Regions from separate parts of the Bacillus sp. Brlt_9 genome, predicted to be linked through region 1. Evidence: a T-box and tRNA genes for the amino acid it is inferred to sense, from the RefSeq annotation. Region 1 holds a T-box; the other holds one or more tRNA genes.
The links. The T-box of region 1 lies ahead of asnS (asparagine--tRNA ligase). A T-box ahead of a tRNA ligase gene usually reads a tRNA of that ligase, here a tRNA-Asn.

Region 1 (10,547 bases):
ACGTTCGTTACGAATCGTTACAATCGAGTCAGACAGCATCTTTTGCGCATTGGAAGAACGCGTCATGTTTTCTAACTTTTCACGAATGCGGCTTTCCGCAGTACGAATTTGAGTACGAATACCACGCAGTTTATCACTTGCGCTATCGACTACTTCACCACCATCACCGATGCAATTTGTAATTTTCTTTTCTAAATCATATAAAGATACAATTTGAGCGACATGCGTTTCTAAAATTGGAAGCTCGACACCATTATCAACCATATCTTCAATGAAACGTTTCATATTACGACTACCATACATCGTATTGGCAATATCAAGTAGTTCATTTGGGCTTAACATACTTCCAATCTTTGCACGCTTCACATTTGAGCGAATATCCGTAATACCACCTAATGGTGCACTACCTTTTAAACGAATGACTTTCGCTGCTTCATCCGTTGTATCTTGCATCTCTACAATTTCTTCAAAATCTGTGCTCGGTACTAAATGCTTCACTTTATCACGACCAAGTGAAGAAGCTGTATGTTCAAGTAATTGTTCTTTTACTTTATTGTATTCTAATACACGCAACGTTCTTTCTAACATGTTGCAGGTCCCCCTTGTGTTACTTATTACGTTTAATATAGTCTAATAAACGTTCAATATCCCACGTATTAATCACGTTATCTTTTTGAATCCAACCTTTACGTGCTGCTGCTACACCTGTTTCCATATCTTCTAACATTTCAAGCGTATGAGCATCCGTATTAATCGCTACTTTTACACCAGCATCTTGTGCTTGTTTTAATAATTTCGCGCTTAAATCTAGACGGTTTGGATTCGCATTTAATTCTAAAACTGTATTTGTTTCTTTTGCGAGTTCAATTAATAAATCTATATCTACATCATAGCCTGCGCGTCGTCCAAGAAGACGTCCTGTCGGATGAGCAATCATCGTGACATGCTTATTCTCTAGCGCAGCACGAAGACGTTTCATAATCGTTTCACGGTCTTGTGAGAAGCTAGAGTGAATCGCTCCGATGACGTAATCTAATTCTGCTAATACTTCATCATCAAAATCAAGCGAGGCATCCGGTAAAATATCCATTTCAATTCCGCGTAAAATTGTAATGTCTGGATACTTTTCATTCATGCGTTCAATTTCTTTCGCTTGCTCGCGAAGGCGCTCTTTCGTTAAACCATTCGCTACTTTTAAATATTGAGAGTGGTCGGTAATTGCCATAAATTTATAACCACGAGCACGACATGCCTGTACCATTTCCTCAATTGAAAAAGCACCGTCACTCCACGTTGTATGCATATGTAAATCACCTTGTATATCAGAGAACTGAATTAAGTTTGGATACTCTTTAATTAATTCAATTTCTTTTCCATCTTCACGCACTTCTGGCGGGATAAACGGCAGTCCGAAATGAGCAAAGAATTCCTCTTCTGTTTCAAATGTCTTCACTTCACCTGTTTCTAAATTTTCTACACCGTACTCACTAATTTTCTCGCCTTTATCTTTTGCGATTTGACGCATTTTTACGTTATGGTCTTTTGATCCTGTGAAATGGTGAAGAGTTGTAATAAATTCTTCTGGTTTTACTAAACGGAAATCAATTGAAATATCATATTCATATTGAAGACGAACAGAAACTTTCGTATCTCCGCTCGCGATTACTTCAATCATATTATCAAATTGCAGTAAATGCTCACGTACTGCTGCTGGTTCTGTCGTTGCAATGATAAAATCTAAATCTTTCACCGTTTCACGAACACGGCGCAAACTACCAGCACGAGAGAAACGAATTACTTCAGCAATATTCGACAATTTCTCCTCTATTTCCCCGGCAATAGGCAATACCATCGCGATTGGTAAACGCTCTGGACGAGACCCTACTTGATCGATTGCTTCTAATATTTTCTCTTCTGTCTTCTTACCGAAACCTGCTAAAGCTTGTACTTTATTTTCCTCACACACCGCTTTTAGCGATTCCATATCAACGACACCAAGTTCTTTATATAACTTAGCTACCTTTTTACCACCAAGGCCTGGCAATTTTAATAACGGCAATAAGCTACTCGGCACTTCTTGTTCAAGCTCTTGTAATACTTCAGATGTTCCCGATTCTATATATTCTTGAATAACTGCTGCTGTTCCTTTTCCAATGCCCGGAATCTTCGTGAAATCTTCAATCTCAGAAAGACTACGATCATCACTTTCTAATGCTGCTGCCGCTTTACGAAATGCAGATATTTTAAATGGATTCGCGCCCTTTAGTTCCATAAACAGGCCGATTGTCTCTAATAATTTAATAACTTGTTTTTTATTTACTTTCATCATTGCCCCGCCTTTCTTTCATAGAAAAAAACTCCTCTTTCCGAAAAAAGAGAAGTTATACTCTGCTACCTGTCTGCCATAGTTCCTTCACCTTTTCAGAGAGAATAGGTGTATCGTCTACAATTATTTTGCTAATTGATGATTGTTGTAATGGTGTTTGTAGTTGTTCAATCGGAAGAATGTTTCCAACGATAATTAAAACAAACAAAATAATATACACTTCTAAAAATCCGAGGATTGCCCCCGCAAACGCATTGACTTGCTTTAAAACCGGTATTTCTGCAAACATATTTAACAAATTACCAAGTAATGAAAGTGCGATTTTTGTAATAATAAACAATATGATAAACGCAAGCGCTTGATAAAATACTGTTTCAATATTATTTGCATCAATCCATTCTGGAACAGATACGTTTTTATCAAATGGATACGGAATAAATTTCGCAAGTGCTGGCGCTAAATCTTTACAGTACCAGTATGCAACAAGGTATGCGATAATAAAGCTTGTTAACTTTACAAGTTGCAGAATAAACCCTCTGCGTAAGCCGAGGAAAAATCCCATAACAAGCAGTAAAATGATAATAATATCAATCATGTTATTCCATTCCTTTTTTTGTCATACTTTCTTTCAATTTCTCATGTTCTTCTTTTAATTTTATGTAATCGTGTATGACGTTTACCGCCGTCAATACCGCTAGTCTACTCGTGTCAAGCGAAGGATTCTTGGCATTGAGTTCGCGCATTTTATCATCCACAATCGCTGCTACCATGCGGATATGACTTGTACTTTCATCGCCAACAACTGAATATTGCTGACCATAGATTTCTACATTAATTCGACTTTTCTTTCCCTTTTGTTGTGACAACTCACCGGCCTCCAATCACGTACAGAATCCTAAAGTTTATCATACCATGAACCTTCATAATATGGAAACAGAAAGAACAATCCGATATGATAAAAATAACAATATAAAAAAAGGGGTGACCATTATGTCAAATTCTATCGTAATTCAAACAAATTCTACAGTAATTGAAGACATGAAACAACAATATAAACATTCGCTTAGCCCAAAAATTCCACAAGGCGGAATCTTCATGGCAAAAGTACCATCTTGCACAATTACAGCGTATAAATCTGGAAAAGTAATGTTCCAAGGTGGACGTGCTGAAGCAGAAGCTGCCCGTTGGCAAACTGTCTCTCAAACACCGAAAACAGCTGTAAAAAGATCTGTTGATTCACACCGTTATGCACCGCCTGCTTCCATCGGTACAATGTCTATCGTAGGGTCAGATGAAGTTGGTACTGGTGATTTCTTCGGACCGATGACAGTAGTTGCTGTATATGTGGATGCGAAGCAAATTCCACTACTAAAAGAACTTGGTGTAAAAGACTCTAAAAACTTAAATGACCATCAAATTACTGCCATTGCGAAACAACTTCTACACGTTGTTCCTTATAGCTCTCTTGTCCTTCATAACGAAAAATATAACGAGCTATTTGATAAAGGAAACAACCAAGGTAAGTTAAAAGCTTTACTACATAATAAAGCTATTACAAACTTATTAGCAAAGATCGCACCTACAAAACCTGAAGGCGTCTTAATCGATCAATTCACACAACCTGATACATACTACAAATATTTAGCAAAACAAAAACAGGTACAGCGTGAAAATGTTTACTTCGCAACGAAAGGTGAAAGCGTTCATTTAGCAGTAGCCGCTGCTTCTATTTTAGCTCGTTACTCATTCGTAAAACAGTTTGACGAGCTAAGCAAAAAAGCTGGTATGCCACTTCCAAAAGGTGCCGGTAAACAAGTCGATATCGCCGCTGCTAAATTAATTCAAAAGCTTGGTAAAGAACGATTACCTGAGTTTGTGAAACTGCATTTCGCTAATACGGAGAAAGCGTTTCGCTTACTAAAATAGTATCGACAAAAACAGGAGCCTACAAACTCCTGTTTTTTGTTTCACTCTACTATTAACCTTATATTTTTGTTAAAATTTAAATATACAGATTATTCTAACGCAGGAGGAGATTCCCATTGCTACTTCTACAAATGATTCTAAATATTTTACTAGGTGATCCACACGAAAGACAGTTTGAAATTAGAGAAAACATTCAGCTACTAAGTGAACAACCAGCATTCAACGATTTAATAGAGCGTTACGGCCGGTCTTTCTTATTAAACTTTCGGATTCGAAGATTTATCGGGAAACACGATGCCCGGTTGTTAATACATAATCCAGTAAAACTACAACACTTCTGTGAGGAACTTGAGTTTATGATTAGAAGAAAAAGATTGTTTACATAAGGAGGGAATTCATATGAACGCTGTAAAAATTAAAAAGTTATTATATGTTTTCGTACACCTCGTGGGCCCACTTTCTTACCTCACTATTTCTATCATTTGGGGAGCTTTTTTCACTACTAAATCCACATTCGAAAATATATCTGATAGTCTTGGTGTGATGGCCATCTATTACGTGTTCATGAGCTTACTGTGGTTTTTCTATTTAGATCGATTAGACAAAGATGTAGATACCATTACAAAAGAGATTCATGATAACAAGATATAATACACAAAAAGGGAGAGCCACCAAGACTCTCCCTTTTTATGTTAGCTTCGTTTCTGCTTCTTATTTGATGAAGATACTTTATGAGAACCCGTTTCATGTGTCGTCGTTCCTTGTCCTTCTACTTCTGGAGAACCAAGGCTTGATCTTGAATGATCTTTTTTCACTTTTTTACTCATTTATATTCACCCCTTCGCGTTACTTTTTGCTATGGGGCAATAAACTATGCAAAATAAAAAGCGAGAGGAAAGCCTCTCGCTTTTTTCACATTTTAGAATTCAGAAGAACCTGGAGTTCTTGGGAATGGAATTACGTCACGGATGTTAGCCATACCAGTGATGTACATTAGGAAGCGCTCGAAACCTAGACCGAATCCAGCGTGTTTTGTACCGCCGTATTTTCTAAGTTCTAAGTACCACCAGTAGTCCTCTTCGTTCATACCTAATTCTTTAATTCTGTCTACTAAAACGTCCATTCTTTCTTCACGTTGGCTTCCGCCGATTAATTCGCCGATGCCAGGAACTAGAAGGTCAGTAGCAGCTACTGTTTTTCCATCTTCATTCATACGCATGTAGAACGCTTTAATGTCTTTTGGATAGTCTGTTACGAATACAGGGCGTTTGAAGATTTCTTCTGATAAGTATCTTTCGTGCTCTGTTTGTAAGTCAATACCCCATTCTACTGGGTATTTGAAGTCAGCACCTGACTCTTGAAGCACTTTAATTGCTTCTGTATATGTGATACGACCGAAGTCCGAGTTGATTACGTTGTTCATGCGCTCTAGAACTGTTTTATCAACGAAGCTGTTGAAGAATTCCATTTCTTCTGGTGCATGCTCTAGTACGTATTTCATTGCATATTTCAGCATATCTTCTGTAAGATCCATTACATCGCCTAATTCAGCGAATGCAATCTCAGGCTCAACCATCCAGAACTCAGCAGCGTGGCGAGTTGTGTTTGAGTTTTCTGCACGGAATGTAGGTCCGAATGTGTATACGTCACGGAATGCTAATGCATAAGCTTCAGCGTTCAGCTGTCCACTTACTGTTAAGTTTGTTTCTTTGCCGAAGAAGTCTTTTGATTCATCAACTTGTCCGTCTTCGCCTTTTGGTACGTTGTTTAAATCTTGCGTTGTTACGCGGAACATTTCGCCTGCACCTTCTGTATCACTACCAGTGATGATTGGTGTGTGAACATGTACGAATCCACGCTCTTGGAAGAACTGGTGAATCGCAAATGCTGCAACAGAACGTACACGGAACGTTGCAGAGAATGCATTCGTTCTTGGACGTAAGTGAGCGATTGTACGTAAGTATTCAAACGTGTGACGTTTCTTTTGAAGTGGGTAATCAGAATCTGATAAGCCCTCGATATCAATTTTTTCTGCTTTAATTTCAAATGGTTGCTTCGCTCCAGGCGTTGCAATTACTTTACCTTCTACTTTAACTGAAGAGCTAAGCGGAAGTTTTGCAATTTCTTTGAAGTTTTCTAACTCTGTATCGAAAACGATTTGAACGCTTTTGAAGAAGCTACCGTCGTTTAATTCGATGAAACCAAATGCTTTTGAATCACGTAAGTTACGAATCCACCCTGATACTTGTACTGTTTGACCTGCGTATTTATCTGTATCTCTATACAGACTTTTTACTAATGTGTTTTCCATAGTGAAATTCTCCTTTGCTGATATATTTAAATACAAAAAAACCTTTCATCCATAAAGGGACGAAAGGTTAAACTTCGCGGTACCACCCAATTTGTCATAAAGACCAACTTTAACTCGTATGTAATACATACTTCCCGGTTTGTAACAGGCCGGATTCCCGTCTAAGTCTACTCTTGAATACAAGATTCAATTTCGGTTAGCAACTCCAAGGTGTTCTTCACATATACCGCCTCATCAGGCTCTCACCGTCCCTGACTCGCTTTGGATTATAGTATATACTACTTTTCCTTATCATCGTCTTTCATTTTGTTAAACTAAAATTAATGTACTACATTCGAGAGAAAGATGCAAGACGCCAAAACATATATCGGCGATTTTTAAAATATATCAACCGTAACTCCAAATATATCAGCGATTTTCATAATATATCAACCGTAACTTTAAATATATCGGCGGTTCGACATAGAATATCGACCTACCGACACTTTTCGACAATCGTGCCATAAAAAAATTGCCGGAATAAATCCGGCAATTTCTTATTACTTACGTAACTCCGCACCAAATTTCTCTTCTACCGTTGTTAATACACGGTTGTGTGCTTCTGTTACTTCTTCGTCTGTTAACGTACGTTCTGCATCGAAGTAAGTCATAGAGAATGCAAGTGATTTCTTGCCTTCTTCCATTTTTTCACCTTCGTATAAGTCAAATAGTGTTACGTCTTTCAGAAGTTCTCCACCAGCTTCAGCAATAACTTGCTTCATTTCGCCAGCTTTTGTTTCTTTCGTTACGACAACAGCCATGTCACGTGTCATAGATGGGAAACGTGGAATTGCTGCGTAGTAAGTTTCTTCAGCGTCTGCACCGAATACTTTTACAAGAGATAGTTCGAATACGAATGTATTTTTCACATCTAATTGTTTTTCTGCTTCTGGGTGCAATTGACCGATGAAACCAATTACTTCGCCATCTAATACGATGTCAGCTGTACGACCTGGGTGCATACCTTCACGTTTTGCTGGTGCATATGTGATTTGGTTTGAAACGCCAAGTACGTCGAATAGTCCTTCTAGTACACCTTTCACAACGAAGAAGTCTACTACTTTTTTCTCACCTTGCCATGCATGGTGAAGAGCAAGACCTGTCATAACACCTGCAAGATGTTGTTCTTCTTTCGGAAGTTCTCCTGCTTCTGTCGGTAAGAAGATAGAGCCTACTTCGTATAAAGCAACGCTGTCGTTTTTACGTGCAACGTTGTATGAAACTGCTTCTAACAATTGTGGCACTAGGCTTAAACGAAGTTGGCTGCGCTCTTCACTCATTGGAAGTGCAAGATTTACAGGCGCCTTTTCGTTTGGCTCAACCATATATTGTTTCGCTTTGTCAGCACTTGTTAACGAATACGTGATTGCTTCATATAAACCAGCACCTTCTAAGAAGCGGCGTACTTTACGACGTTTCGTTTGTGCTGATGTTAATTTACCACGAGTCATTGTTCCAGAAGGTAATGTAACTGGAATGTGGTCATAACCGTATAGACGGCCTACTTCTTCTACTAAGTCTTCTGAAATTGTAATATCAGGACGACGTGCTGGTACATTCACATGGAATGTTCCTTCTACTTCTGTGAATGGGAACTTCAAGTTTGTGAACATTGTACCCATTTCACTTGCAGAAATATTTGTACCTAATACACGGTTTACTTTTTCAGCAGTAACAGATACTGTACGCTCTTGTACTTGTAAGTTATCAGCTTCTACTACACCTTCAAGTGCTTCTCCGCCAGCGTATTTCGCCATTAAAGCAGCTGCGTGTTGAATTGCTTCAAACGTACGCGTTGGATCGATTCCTTTTTCGAAACGTGCACTTGATTCACTGCGAAGACCTAAGTCTTTTGATGTACGGCGCACGGTTTGACCTGCAAAGTATGCAGATTCAATTAGAACGTTTACTGTCTCATTTGTAACTTCAGAATCTGCTCCGCCCATTACACCAGCAACAGCTAAAGCTTTTGTTCCGTTTGTAATTACAAGATGGTGATCTTGTAACGTACGCTCTTGATCATCTAACGTTTCAATTTTTTCGCCTTCTTTTGCAAGACGAACAACGATTTCTTTTGAACCTAATTTATCGTAATCGAATGCGTGTAACGGTTGACCGTATTCCATTAAAATGTAGTTTGTAATATCAACTACATTGCTAATTGGACGAATGCCAGCTGCCATAAGGCGCGTTTGCATCCACATTGGTGATGGACCAATTTTTACGTTTTTAACCATTTTTGCAATATATAATGGATTTTCTTCTTTCGCTTCTACACTTACAGAAATGTAATCAGCAGTTTTTTCTGCTGTTTCTTGTAAGTCGATAGCTGGAAGTTTTACTTCGCGGCCGTAAATAGCAGCTACTTCATACGCAACACCTAACATGTTTAAACAATCTGCACGGTTTGGTGTTAAACCAAGCTCAAGTACCTCATCATGTAAGTTTAAAATTTCAAGTGCATCTGCACCAACTTCAGCGTCACTTGGGAAGATGAAGATACCATCTGCGTAGTCTTTCGAAACTAATTTCCCATCAATACCAAGCTCTTGAAGAGCACAAACCATACCGTGAGATGCTTCACCACGTAGTTTTGCTTTTTTAATTTTGAAGTTGCCAGGAAGTACAGCTCCAACTTTTGCAACTGGTACTTTTAAACCTTTTGCAATGTTAGCAGCACCACAAATAATTTGAACTGGTTCTTCTTCACCGATATCGATTAAGCATTTGCTTAATTTATCAGCTTCTGGGTGTTTTTCACATTCTAATACGTGACCAACCACAACACCTTTTACACCTTTATTTAATACTTCAACACCTTCTACTTCAATACCACTTTTCGTGATTTTGTCTGCTAGTTCTTGTGCTGTTACATCTTTAATATCTACATACTCTTGTAACCAACGATATGATACGAACATACTTATCCTCTCCTTCCCTTACGCTCGTTTGAATTGTTGTAAGAAACGTACATCATTTGTATAGAAATGACGAATGTCATCTACGCCGTATTTCAACATTGCGATACGCTCTGCGCCCATACCGAATGCGAAACCTTGATATTCTTTTGAATCATAACCGGCCATTTCAAGTACGTTCGGGTGAACCATACCTGCGCCTAAAATTTCAATCCAGCCAGTTCCTTTACAAGTGCCGCAACCTTTGCCGTGACACATCATACAAGAAATATCCATCTCTACAGATGGCTCTGTGAATGGGAAGAAACTTGGACGAAGACGGATTTCACGATCTTCACCGAACATCTTTTTCACGAATACTTGCAATGTACCTTTTAAGTCACTCATGCGAATGTTTTTATCAATTACAAGACCTTCAATTTGCATGAACTGGTGTGAATGCGTCGCATCATCGTCATCGCGGCGATACACTTTACCAGGACAAATAATTTTAATTGGGCCTTTTTCTTTATTATTTTCCATTGTACGTGCTTGCACAGAAGATGTATGTGTACGTAGTAACGTCTCTTCTGTAATGTAGAATGTATCTTGCATATCACGCGCTGGGTGATCTTTCGGTAAGTTTAATGCTTCGAAGTTGTAGTAGTCTTTTTCTACTTCTGTTCCTTCAGCTACTTCATACCCCATACCGATGAATACATCTTCAATTTGTTCCACAACAGCTGTTAACGGATGGTGACAACCTGTTTCAACAGGACGACCTGGCAGTGTAACATCAATTGTTTCGGTAGCTAACTTCGCTTCAATTACTGCTTTTTCTAAGTTACCAATTTTGTCGTCTAAACGTGTTTGAATCGCTTCACGTACTTCATTTACTAATGCTCCCATACGCGGACGCTCTTCTGCTGATAATTTTCCCATGCCGCGTAAGACTTCTGTAATTGGACCTTTTTTCCCTAAATACGCTACGCGTACGTCGTTTAAACCCTTTAGCTCTTTCGCTTCTTCAATAAGCTCTAACGCTTTT
Region 2 (10,547 bases), on a different contig from region 1:
AATAAACAACTTTATAACCATACAAAACACAACGATATAAATTTTAAGGAGTGCTATATTAATATGAAAAATTTAATTAAGAAAGCTGATAAAGAAATTTTAGAGATGTTAGAAGATCAGGAGTTATACGTATTAGACATTGGAAAAGTAAATAGAGGAAGACAAACATTTATTTGCCACTTCATAGGAACAAAGAAGATGTATAAAGTAATAGTGGATCTACAAAAGTATTACACTCAAAATATAGCTTATGACGATCTTATTCAATTGGATGATTGTAACTGTGATGCTTACAGTTTGATGGTGCGCGATGGCCGCTATAACAACGAATATATTCTTAAAGAGAATGGTGGCAAATATTAATACAATGATAAAAATAATAAAACCCTAACTAAAAAGCTAGGGTTTTTCTTATGTCTCATATTCACCTTAACAATGTAAAAAAAGCCGACCAATGAATCATAATCAAAAGTACTTTCAATCTGTTATAACCACATACCCACTATTTTTATTCTTCACAACTACATTTAAAGCGTTTCTGAAATATCACTTGTTATTGCAACATCTTTAAGAGGGTCATATTGTGATAACACGTCGAATATATATTTTAATATGGAATATTAGAGGAGGTATTATATGTCACAATCTACAAAAGGAAAAAATCGCAATTGGTCAGTAGAAGAAGATGAGTTGTTAAAAGAAACCGTATTGGAAGCTATGCGTAATGGCTCTACACAATTAGAAGCATTTAAAATCATAGCAGAGCACACAAATAGAACATCCGGATCAGTCGGATTCAGATGGAATAACACAGTACGCAAAACTGCTAGCAAGGAAATTGAAATAATAAAAAGAGGACAAAAAAGAAATACCAACTCAAAACATAAAAGTAGTAATATTATAAGTGCAGATACCGAGAATACTCCCTCTCCCCTACAAAAGAATAAAAAGAATTCTACAAACAGTGAATTAACGACCATCAACATAACATACCAAGATGTAATTAATTTTTTACATTCTAATCAAGAAAATGATAAAAGTTATAGAGACCTCATAGAAAAGCACAAACTCTTACAAGAAAAATATGACACACTTGAAAAGAACTTCAACGAAGTTAAACGAGTGTTTACCAATATTAATGAATGAAAAAAACAGGATTTCTCCTGTTTTTTTCATTTTGGACCAAGAACCCCTTTTACTTAGCAGCACTGCTGAAAATCTTATCTAATTACTATTATCATTTCCCTCTTCATTACTTCGAACTTGTTCATCTTCAAGCTTAGTTTCTTCTACCAATTCAAGAAGTGCTTTCGCAGCTTTAGTTGCATCAAATTTTCCTATTTCTTTGTATTTGAAATTCATAATACTATCACCTCGGATTATAAGATACGCGAGAATTTTCATCCTTTATCTGAAGATCCTCACAAATGAAATATTATTAGCATATTCGAGTGATGACAATCACGGCATCAATTTTAGGATTTTTTGGTTCCTTTATTACTAATATGACCGTTCTTGTTACAGTTTTGTAAACCTTGTAACGGACTCTTATTCAAATTCATATACCCCTCTTTTATTTCTTCTAATATAATCAATAAAATATTAAAAACATAAAAGAGGTATCGTGAAATGAAGAGAGCATTGATTATAACAGGAACTATCTTAAGTACACTAGCTATAAGTAACAGCGCAGCAGCTGAGACATATTCGGTAATGTCTGGAGATTCATTATGGAAGATTTCACGACAATATAATACAAAGGTACAAGCACTTAAGGAATTAAACAATCTTAAATCAAATCTTATTCATCCAGGACAAAAGTTAACGGTTCGCAGCAATTCAAACCAAACATACATTGTAAAAAAAGGTGACACTCTTGGTAAAATCGCAAAAATGCACAACACATCCATTCAAACCCTACTTCAACAAAATTCAATGATTAAAAACGAAAATCAAATTCAAGTTGGCCAAACAATTAATCTTGCAAAAAACATAATTGAATCATCAAAAAAGACACAACTCAAACACAAAAGTACTGCTTCAACAACTGATTTCTATACAGTAAATAAAGGTGACACACTCGGAAAAATCGCAGAGTTACATAACATTACTTTAAACCACCTAATAAATTTAAACCCAAATATGAATATCTCTCATAAGATCGTGATTGGCCAAAAAGTCAGAGTCAAAGGAAATACTATAAACGTAACAAACAAGAACACTTATGTATTGAACGATAAACTAGAACGACCTGCACCTCAACAAAAAATACGACAAACAACCCTAGAACAAAATACTGTTCAAGTAAAAAATGCTGAAAACAAAAATAACCAAAGTAAGCAAATTCAAGTACAAACTGATACACCTGTAAAAACAATTTCACAGAAACAAACTGTCCCTCAGCAACCCGAAGTATCTGAAGAAACACGCGAACAAGAGAAAGTAAATGTAAAAAAAGAGGTAACACCTGAACCAATCAAAAAAGAAGTTACTAAACAAGAAGTATCTTCCCCTACTACTAATAGTCCAATCGGTGATACTGTACTTGCTGCTGGTTCAAAATATTTAGGAGCTGATTACGAATTCGGAGCAAGTCCATCTCGTACAGATGCCTTTGATTGTTCTTCATTCACTATGAAAGCATATAGCGCAGCAGGAATTTCTTTACCTCGTACTTCAAGAGCACAAGCTAATGTAGGTACACCTGTTTCTCAATCAGAAATGCAAAAAGGAGATTTAATCTTCTTTGATACTGATGGAGATGGAGTTATAAACCACGTAGGAATCTACTCCGGAAACAATCAAATGATCAACGCTGAAACAGGTAAAGGTGTTGCTTATTCTTCACTAAACAACTACTGGCAGCCTCGAATTGTAAAAGTTATGAGAGTTAAATAACCACTTTTAAAAACAACAGTACACTCTACTGTTGTTTTTCTTTTGAAAAGGCAATTTAGAATTAAATGTCTTGCTATGTATAGTATTAAAAAATGTGTCAATAATATAAAAAGAAGGATTGAATCTGCACATTCAATCCCAAAGTCTAGCTTATTTTCGACCAAACTAACACTCATTTACCCATCTACACTTTCTATTTATATTTGTTCCTTTCAGTGTAATTCATTACATTATATGAAAGGAATGGATAAGTATGACCAACCAAAAGGAAAAAATAGTAGCGATTATCCCGCAAAAATGCAAACGAGTATTTGAAGAATTTGTAGAGAAGTATACCGGAATCCAATACAGAAAATTTCATTTAGAAGGCATTAGAAATCCACTAGCATTTATTGCAGGAGCTTGGTGCCTAAAAAGAATTGGTAAAAAACTTCCTCTAGGATTTAATTTAGGTGACATCGATGGTTTTGTTTGTTATTACGATAGATTTATTTTTGTTGAATTTAAAAAGGATACAGAGGCACTGAATAAATGGCAACTTGCTGCGTATCTTCAATTAACAGAACAAACAAAAGGTACCGTATTTATCGTATTTGGAGAAAATTGCAGTCCAACTAGCTATTTAAGAATTGATCAAAATCACCCATACGGTTCTGACGTTTACCCTACCAATTTAGACAATTTCCAAAACATTCTCGATACTTGTTGTACTTTAACAGGTGTAGATTATTTCGATGACCACTCTAAGAAGCAATGGTTTGAAAAGATTATTAAGGCTGATTCTTTAATTAAAAAAGCTGATAAACAATTTAAAGATCTTATGGATACTAGATCCTTATTTGAAAAAGTTAAGTAACACGATATTATATAACCGAAAAAACAGGGGTTTTTCCTGTTTTTTTTATATATGCTTATGACCTCTAAGATGGTTTCTTTCGCAATTTAATTTAATTTAGTAATGCTTTTCAGAAAACCCTTAAGGCATTAATGGTAAAGTAGATTATTTTTTCATTTTTAAAGGCATTTTTTCAATAATCCTTAAAATCTAAGTATATTCACATTTAGGAGGTGATTTACTTGGAAACTGTAACTAGTACAGATGTCATAATTACGAGTGGTATTTCTAGTGGAATTATTACTTTAATCTTAATCTTATCGTCTCTTGCTTATATACTTACCTCACTTGGGTTAATGACTTTAGCAAAAAATGCAGGTATTAAAAATCCTTGGCTTGCTTGGATCCCTATTGCAAACTTATGGATTTGGGGTGAACTAATTAGCGAAAAATTAAACGGCAAAGGTGGCAAAAAAGTTCTATTAATTACCCTTGCTTACGCTGTAACTCAAATCATTCCATTCATTAATATTCTAACTGCAATTGCTTATGCAATCTTCGCTATAATGCTTTCATATTGGTTATTCAAAAAATATACAGAAAAACCAGTACTCCATACTATTCTTTCAATTCTAATTCCTATTTACTCCCCTATTCTTTTATTCGTAATAAGAAACAACGAAGCAAAATAAAAAGAGATATATTCTCTTTTTATTTTAAAAAACACTCAAAAGTTATTTAAATATATATTTTTATAGAATATAATGTGCTCACAATTTCAACTTAGAGGTGAAAATTTTTGGAAATATTCGGCTTATCACTCGTCGTACTATTAAAGTTAATAATGATAGACATCGTTCTAAGTGGTGACAACGCAGTTGTTATCGCAATGGCTGCACGAAATGTACCAAAAGAACAGCAAAAACAAGCAATTTTATGGGGCACAGCGGGTGCAATTATCCTACGTATCCTATTAGCTGGAGTTATTATTTGGCTACTAAAAATACCTTATTTAACAGCTATCGGTGGCGGATTCCTTATCTACATAGCTATTAAGCTGTTAGTTGGCGAAGAAGGTCCTCATAAAGAAGGCGGCGCAACTATTTGGTCTGCTGTTAAAACAATAATAATAGCTGATGCAGTAATGAGTTTTGATAACGTTGTAGCTTTAGCTGGTGTAGCTGAAGGTTCTATGTTTGCAATTATTGCCGGAGTTGCTGTAAGTATTCCTATTATTATTTTCGGAAGTCAAATCATTCTTAAAGGTATGGAACGCTTCCCAATTATTATTTACATCGGATCTGCAATACTAGCTTGGACTGCGGGTAAAATGATTGTTTCTGATCCTCACTTAACAGAACTACTTAAGGACTTCGATTTAATCATTCCAATATTAGTAACTATTGTTTCAATTGGTTTAGGTTACATTCTTCAAAAAAAGAATATGCAATCTAACAAATAAAAAGCAGTGGAATAATCCACCGCTTTTTTTCTTTAATTATTTTTCTAGTTTTAGTAGATATAAAACAAAAAAGTAACCAAATTTTTGGTTACTTTTTTATACGCAGCAAGAGGGACTCGAACCCCCGACTCTCGACTTAGAAGGTCGATGCTCTATCCAGCTGAGCTATTGCCGCAAATGTGGTGGAAGACTATAACCGGCGCTCGAAACTGAGTCTAACTTCGTCCTCCAAAAGACTACGAGGTATGTAACTCTATGTGCCTTAGGGTTACAGTTTTCGCCTATACCCGTCTTTAGCTTTCTTCACACTACCTTACACAGCACACATATAAAGGCGTGAACGGTAGGGCATTTTATAAAATAACTAACGAATTGGATAAATAGGTTGCTATTTTATTATATTTTATTTGTAAAATTTAGCTCTTCTACTGAATTACTAAACATACATAACATTATAATTTAATGGCGGTCCTGACGGGATTTGAACCCGCGATCTACCGCGTGACAGGCGGGTATGTTAACCACTACACCACAGGACCGAGTATTAATATTTTTTATTTCTATTAAGCAACTACGGTAACAGCTAAAGATATTGGTTTGAAATTACAACCGCAAAAACTAAAATTGTCTATAATTGTAAATGCGCCTTTATGTTTGTCCAACATTTCCCTTAAGCCATTACGGATGACAAATCCGCTTAAACACCCTTCGACGGTAGCTACTCCCCCTCGCCCATTACAGGCTAATCACGGGGACGTCTTATTGTAAGAGAATGGCTCCTCCCTCATTTAAAACCCATTTAACCTTACCGTATATATGTTGCCAATAGGTTAGCCAGACAGGATTCGAACCCATATCCACCCAGGATCCCGGATGCGTATTTCCAAGTGGTTATAACGGACTGGCCTATAATAAAACGCAGCAAGAGGGATTCGAACCCCCGACTCTCGACTTAGAAGGTCGATGCTCTATCCAGCTGAGCTATTGCCGCAAGTTAATAAGTCGTACAAAATCCCTATCATATAGATTAGGGATTTTGTACAATACTCCCCCTGCTGGGTTCGAACCAGCGACATCCTGATTAACAGTCAGGCGCTCTACCACTGAGCTAAGAAGGAAAAATTTTAGTAGGTTTGAAGGTTTACTAAAAAGTTTATATTTTGGCTCCGCAAGTAGGATTTGAACCTACGACCTATCGGTTAACAGCCGATTGTTCTACCGCTGAGCTATTGCGGAATAATAATGGCGGAGCAGGAGGGATTCGAACCCTCGCGCCAGTTTCCCGATCTACTCCCTTAGCAGGGGAGCCCCTTGAGCCACTTGGGTACTGCTCCAAAAAATAGATTTAAATATGTGATTTAATCCCCACCAATTAAATCGCTGAGCTTAGTGAATGCGAGATCCTGTTCCACTCCACAGGGCTTCAATGTCTCTACAACATCTTATCCTCGTCTCAGTTGTTCCCAAACAGTAAAACATTCCAGGTTATGGTTTTACTGTTTTCTGTACCAAAACAACATATTTAATTTATGTTAATTCCTAACCTCTAGGTAAGAGATGAAAATAAAAAAGCATTGGCACAGTTTCATCTAATCTCCTGCCTAGAACTCAGGAATAACTATTAAGATGGCGGAGGGAGAGGGATTCGAACCCCCGCGAGCTTTGACACCCCTGTCGGTTTTCAAGACCGATCTCTTCAGCCAGACTTGAGTATCCCCCCACTTTTCACGCGCATTACTGGTACTGACCCAGCCCTTTCATTAGCGTATGTACACTATCTAACGAATGTTCTTCCTTATACTATTGCGCATATTGGTGGACCTTGCAGGATTCGAACCTGCGGCCGGACGGTTATGAGCCGTCTGCTCTAACCAGCTGAGCTAAAGGTCCCTCGTAATTATTGATATATATATTAATTTTAAAAAATAGCAACCCTTTTTCTTTTTTTATTTTCTTTCATTTTAAAAATGAATGGACCTTGTAGGACTCGAACCTACGACCGGACGGTTATGAGCCGTCTGCTCTAACCAGCTGAGCTAAAGGTCCTCGTTGTTTTATCTGTTTATATTATGCACCTTCCTTTTATATATTTTCAACCCCTTTTTTTAAAAAACGTAAAAAAATAAATAAAAACAAAAAAAGAGTCCTATTATTAGGAACTCTTCTTACATTTACTTACTTTAATACAATGTTTTCTCTTTCGCCAACTTCATCCCAAATTGCATCCCAAGATGTTTTTAAAGCACTATATTCAATAGTTTCCTCATTCTCATTTTGCAACTGTAAATATTCAGTATGATTAATCATATGTATGTTATAGTTTTCTTCTAAAGTTCTGAATAAGTTTTCCCATTCGTTTTTAGACGCTACATAAACTAACACTTCTTCTTCGTTTGTTAATAAGGCAATTATTTCATTAACTACACTTTCCTTAGCAGAATCAACTTCATTGTCTGTCAATTTAATAACTTTTGTATGCAATTCTTTAATTTGGTTAACTGCCTTTATTGTAGCTTTTTTTTCAATTTCATTAATAGTTGCATCACTATAATATTCAAGTGCGTGTAAAACTTGTTCTAAAGAGTCTTTCATTTTTTAGCCCTTCTTTCCTATTAATATGGCACTTTCCTTAACATAATATTATTTCAAAGCTTTTTTGTGGCGATTTAATCCATTTAATTATTTCATCATAGACTTCACGACTATTACCTATTTCGCAAAATTCTTTCCTTCCATCATTATGTATTTTATGTTGTGAATCCTTCCAGCTAAACCAGACCTTTACATAAACATCAGCTGGATCACTATCATCTATATTCACATACTTAAAACCCATATCTAATAAATCTTCTCTCAAATCAATTTCTACTCCCATATAATCAAAGTCCTCCATCCATACTTTCTTTTATATTACTATAAAACTACCTTTTTATAATAAAAGAAAAAATTCATACGCAACCTATATTTTAAACGATTCTTATTGATATAGTTTTTCAAATAGTGTGTATGATCAGTATATTTATTTTTTATACAAAAATTTTTAAAATAAAAAAATACTCAATTTAATTTTCAAAATGGTAAATTCACAATTTTTTTGTTTACAATAGGTGTGAAAGCTTATAAAACCAGTTTTTCATTTCACGATGCATCGAGAAATTACCTTGTTTTTTCACTTTCCGACCTCTATTCATTTGTTAGTAGCTAACTTTTTTATGCATAATCATTCACAAGGAAATAATTACCTCTTTTTTATATTTTCGCACTTAATTTTTCCTTATATTTTATATAAAAAATATGTTGATTTTTCACTACAATTAATTGAAAATAGAGGATGTGTTTTAATTAAGGAGGCAGAGTATATGACTAATACATATAACACTGCGACGGATCCACAGGAAAAACAGAATTTGGAGTCTCCAACAAAATTAAATAAGAAAAAAAGTCTTGTCTCAAGATATTTAGTTTCTATTTTCAGGAGAAAGAAAACTCGCATTTTGTTAGAACAGGAGATTTCTAGTAATAAACAAAATAGAAATTTAGAGATAGTCGCATTTTCAAAAGAATTAAAGAAATTTGATGTTTCTTTTTCACATCTTACAGAGAACGAGCCGAAGGATGAGGATGATAGGAATTATGCTATTTCTATTGCTAAATCGATTTCCGATACAGGTTCATTAAAAGAAATTTTGTTAAAAACAAAAAAACTTCCTTGTAATGAACTCATAACCCAATTCGATTATAAGCAATCCTTTATTAGTAAATACGCATCCTATCTAGTTGCAATATCCCTTCTATTGATCGGACCTTACAAAGAATTGCAGAAATATCTAATAGAGGGGTTGAATAAATGAAAGACGGAATAATTGTCGAGTTACAAAAAAGCTCTGTTATAGTTTTAACTTCAAAGGGAGAATTTTTAAGACTTAAGAAGAATCCCCAACTATATTCTGTAGGTGAAGAGGTTTGGTTCGCGCAAAAGGAAATTATGTATGTGAATAAGAAAAAGAAACGTAAATTATTTACTTTTCCTAAGATTGTTATTCAATCTTTTGTCATTACTACCAGTTTATTAATAATTACTGACGGTGCAATCCCCGACCTTATTACAAAAGGTTTTAGTTTCTTAGATGCAGCTTTTACAAATAACCAAAATGGAAACGCCAATCGTAAACTCGCAGCTTTACCTAAAGATGGTGAAACAAACAAAAAAGATAACAACGGCGATACAGCAACAGACACTGAAAACAAACACAGTGGTACTGATGACAATACCTCTACAGAGAGTGAAGATAGAACTAAAGAGAAAATGTTTAGAATTAAAGATGTTAACCCTATAAAGATTTTAAACGAATTAGTTCGCCCAACAGATGAAATCTCTAGCAACAATCTAAAGGATGTTAATAAGAATCTTGAGGATACCACTTCTCAGATTGCAATTAACGTTTCCAGTGATTTATCTGAAAAACAAATTGCTGATCAAAATATTGATACAAATATTAAGCCTGCTCACATTAAACCAAACGATTCTAATCAGGATAAATCTAATTTGAGCGATATTGATAACGATAAAGGCACAGGTAGCAATTCTGGCTCTGAGAACGGTTCTAACAATGATTCCGGCAACAATTCTATAGATGGGTCTGGAAGCGATTCTGGTAGTGGCTCCGACAAGAATTCTATCGATGGGTCTGGTGGTGGCTCTGGAAACGGTATTAAGGACGATGGATATATTGAAGGTCTGGAAACTGGAGATGGAAACGGCATAGGAACTAATAAAGAGTGTCCGAAGACAAGTAATTACAATGCTCGAGATAAGAACAAAGATAAGAACGAGAATTGTAAAGACAAGGAAAAGGACAAGGACAAGGATAAAGACAAAGACAAAGATAAAGACAACAACCAAGGTAACGGCAACAACCAAGACAAAGATAAAGACAAAGACAAAGACAAAGATAAAGATAAAGACAACAACCAAGGTAACGGTAACAACCAAGGTAACGATAAAGACAAAGAAAAAGATAAAGACAACAACCAAGGTAATGACAAGGACAAAGACAAGGACAAAGATAAAGATAACAACCAAGGTAACGGCAATAACCAAGGTAATGACAAAGACAAAGATAAAGATAAAGATAAAGACAACAACCAAGGTAACAGCAACGACCAAGGTAACGGTAACGAGGGGGCAACCTGTGATGAGACTCAAAAAGAATGTTCTTGTAAAAAGAATGGATACTATTATGAGTACGAAGAGATTCTAACCTTTGAGCAAAATGAAAAAGGTGAATGGGTAGAAGTTTACAAGAAGATGAAAATCAAAAAATTCTGTGGTAGTACATCAAACGGTACTTC

Region 2: it has a tRNA-Asn gene. The T-box ahead of asnS (asparagine--tRNA ligase) is inferred to sense a tRNA for this amino acid. The anticodon was not compared.

What each region holds. Positions count from the first base shown of each region.
Region 1 covers NZ_JAYJLO010000002.1:300,170-310,716, reverse strand. Annotated here, with positions in the region: gene VF726_RS07855 (endonuclease MutS2) at 1-588, opposite strand, end outside; gene polX (DNA polymerase/3'-5' exonuclease PolX) at 608-2,326, opposite strand; gene VF726_RS07845 (CvpA family protein) at 2,382-2,921, opposite strand; gene zapA (cell division protein ZapA) at 2,923-3,192, opposite strand; gene rnhC (ribonuclease HIII) at 3,317-4,252, shown strand; gene VF726_RS07830 (hypothetical protein) at 4,369-4,638, shown strand; gene VF726_RS07825 (hypothetical protein) at 4,652-4,903, shown strand; gene VF726_RS07820 (YuzL family protein) at 4,945-5,079, opposite strand; gene asnS (asparagine--tRNA ligase) at 5,172-6,563, opposite strand; T-box leader at 6,616-6,867, opposite strand; gene pheT (phenylalanine--tRNA ligase subunit beta) at 7,103-9,523, opposite strand; gene pheS (phenylalanine--tRNA ligase subunit alpha) at 9,542-10,547, opposite strand, start outside.
Region 2 covers NZ_JAYJLO010000003.1:627,059-637,605, reverse strand. Annotated here, with positions in the region: gene VF726_RS15910 (hypothetical protein) at 64-363, shown strand; gene VF726_RS15905 (hypothetical protein) at 637-1,146, shown strand; gene VF726_RS15900 (hypothetical protein) at 1,225-1,362, opposite strand; gene VF726_RS15895 (LysM peptidoglycan-binding domain-containing protein) at 1,630-2,898, shown strand; gene VF726_RS15890 (hypothetical protein) at 3,152-3,754, shown strand; gene VF726_RS15885 (hypothetical protein) at 3,976-4,425, shown strand; gene VF726_RS15880 (TerC family protein) at 4,533-5,195, shown strand; tRNA gene VF726_RS15875 (tRNA-Arg) at 5,297-5,370, opposite strand; tRNA gene VF726_RS15870 (tRNA-Asp) at 5,659-5,734, opposite strand; tRNA gene VF726_RS15865 (tRNA-Arg) at 6,113-6,186, opposite strand; tRNA gene VF726_RS15860 (tRNA-Asn) at 6,242-6,313, opposite strand; tRNA gene VF726_RS15855 (tRNA-Asn) at 6,357-6,431, opposite strand; tRNA gene VF726_RS15850 (tRNA-Ser) at 6,439-6,529, opposite strand; tRNA gene VF726_RS15845 (tRNA-Ser) at 6,823-6,915, opposite strand; tRNA gene VF726_RS15840 (tRNA-Ile) at 7,009-7,085, opposite strand; tRNA gene VF726_RS15835 (tRNA-Ile) at 7,168-7,241, opposite strand; gene VF726_RS15830 (hypothetical protein) at 7,371-7,787, opposite strand; gene VF726_RS15825 (hypothetical protein) at 7,825-8,070, opposite strand; gene VF726_RS15820 (hypothetical protein) at 8,555-9,046, shown strand; gene VF726_RS15815 (anti-sigma factor domain-containing protein) at 9,043-10,547, shown strand, end outside.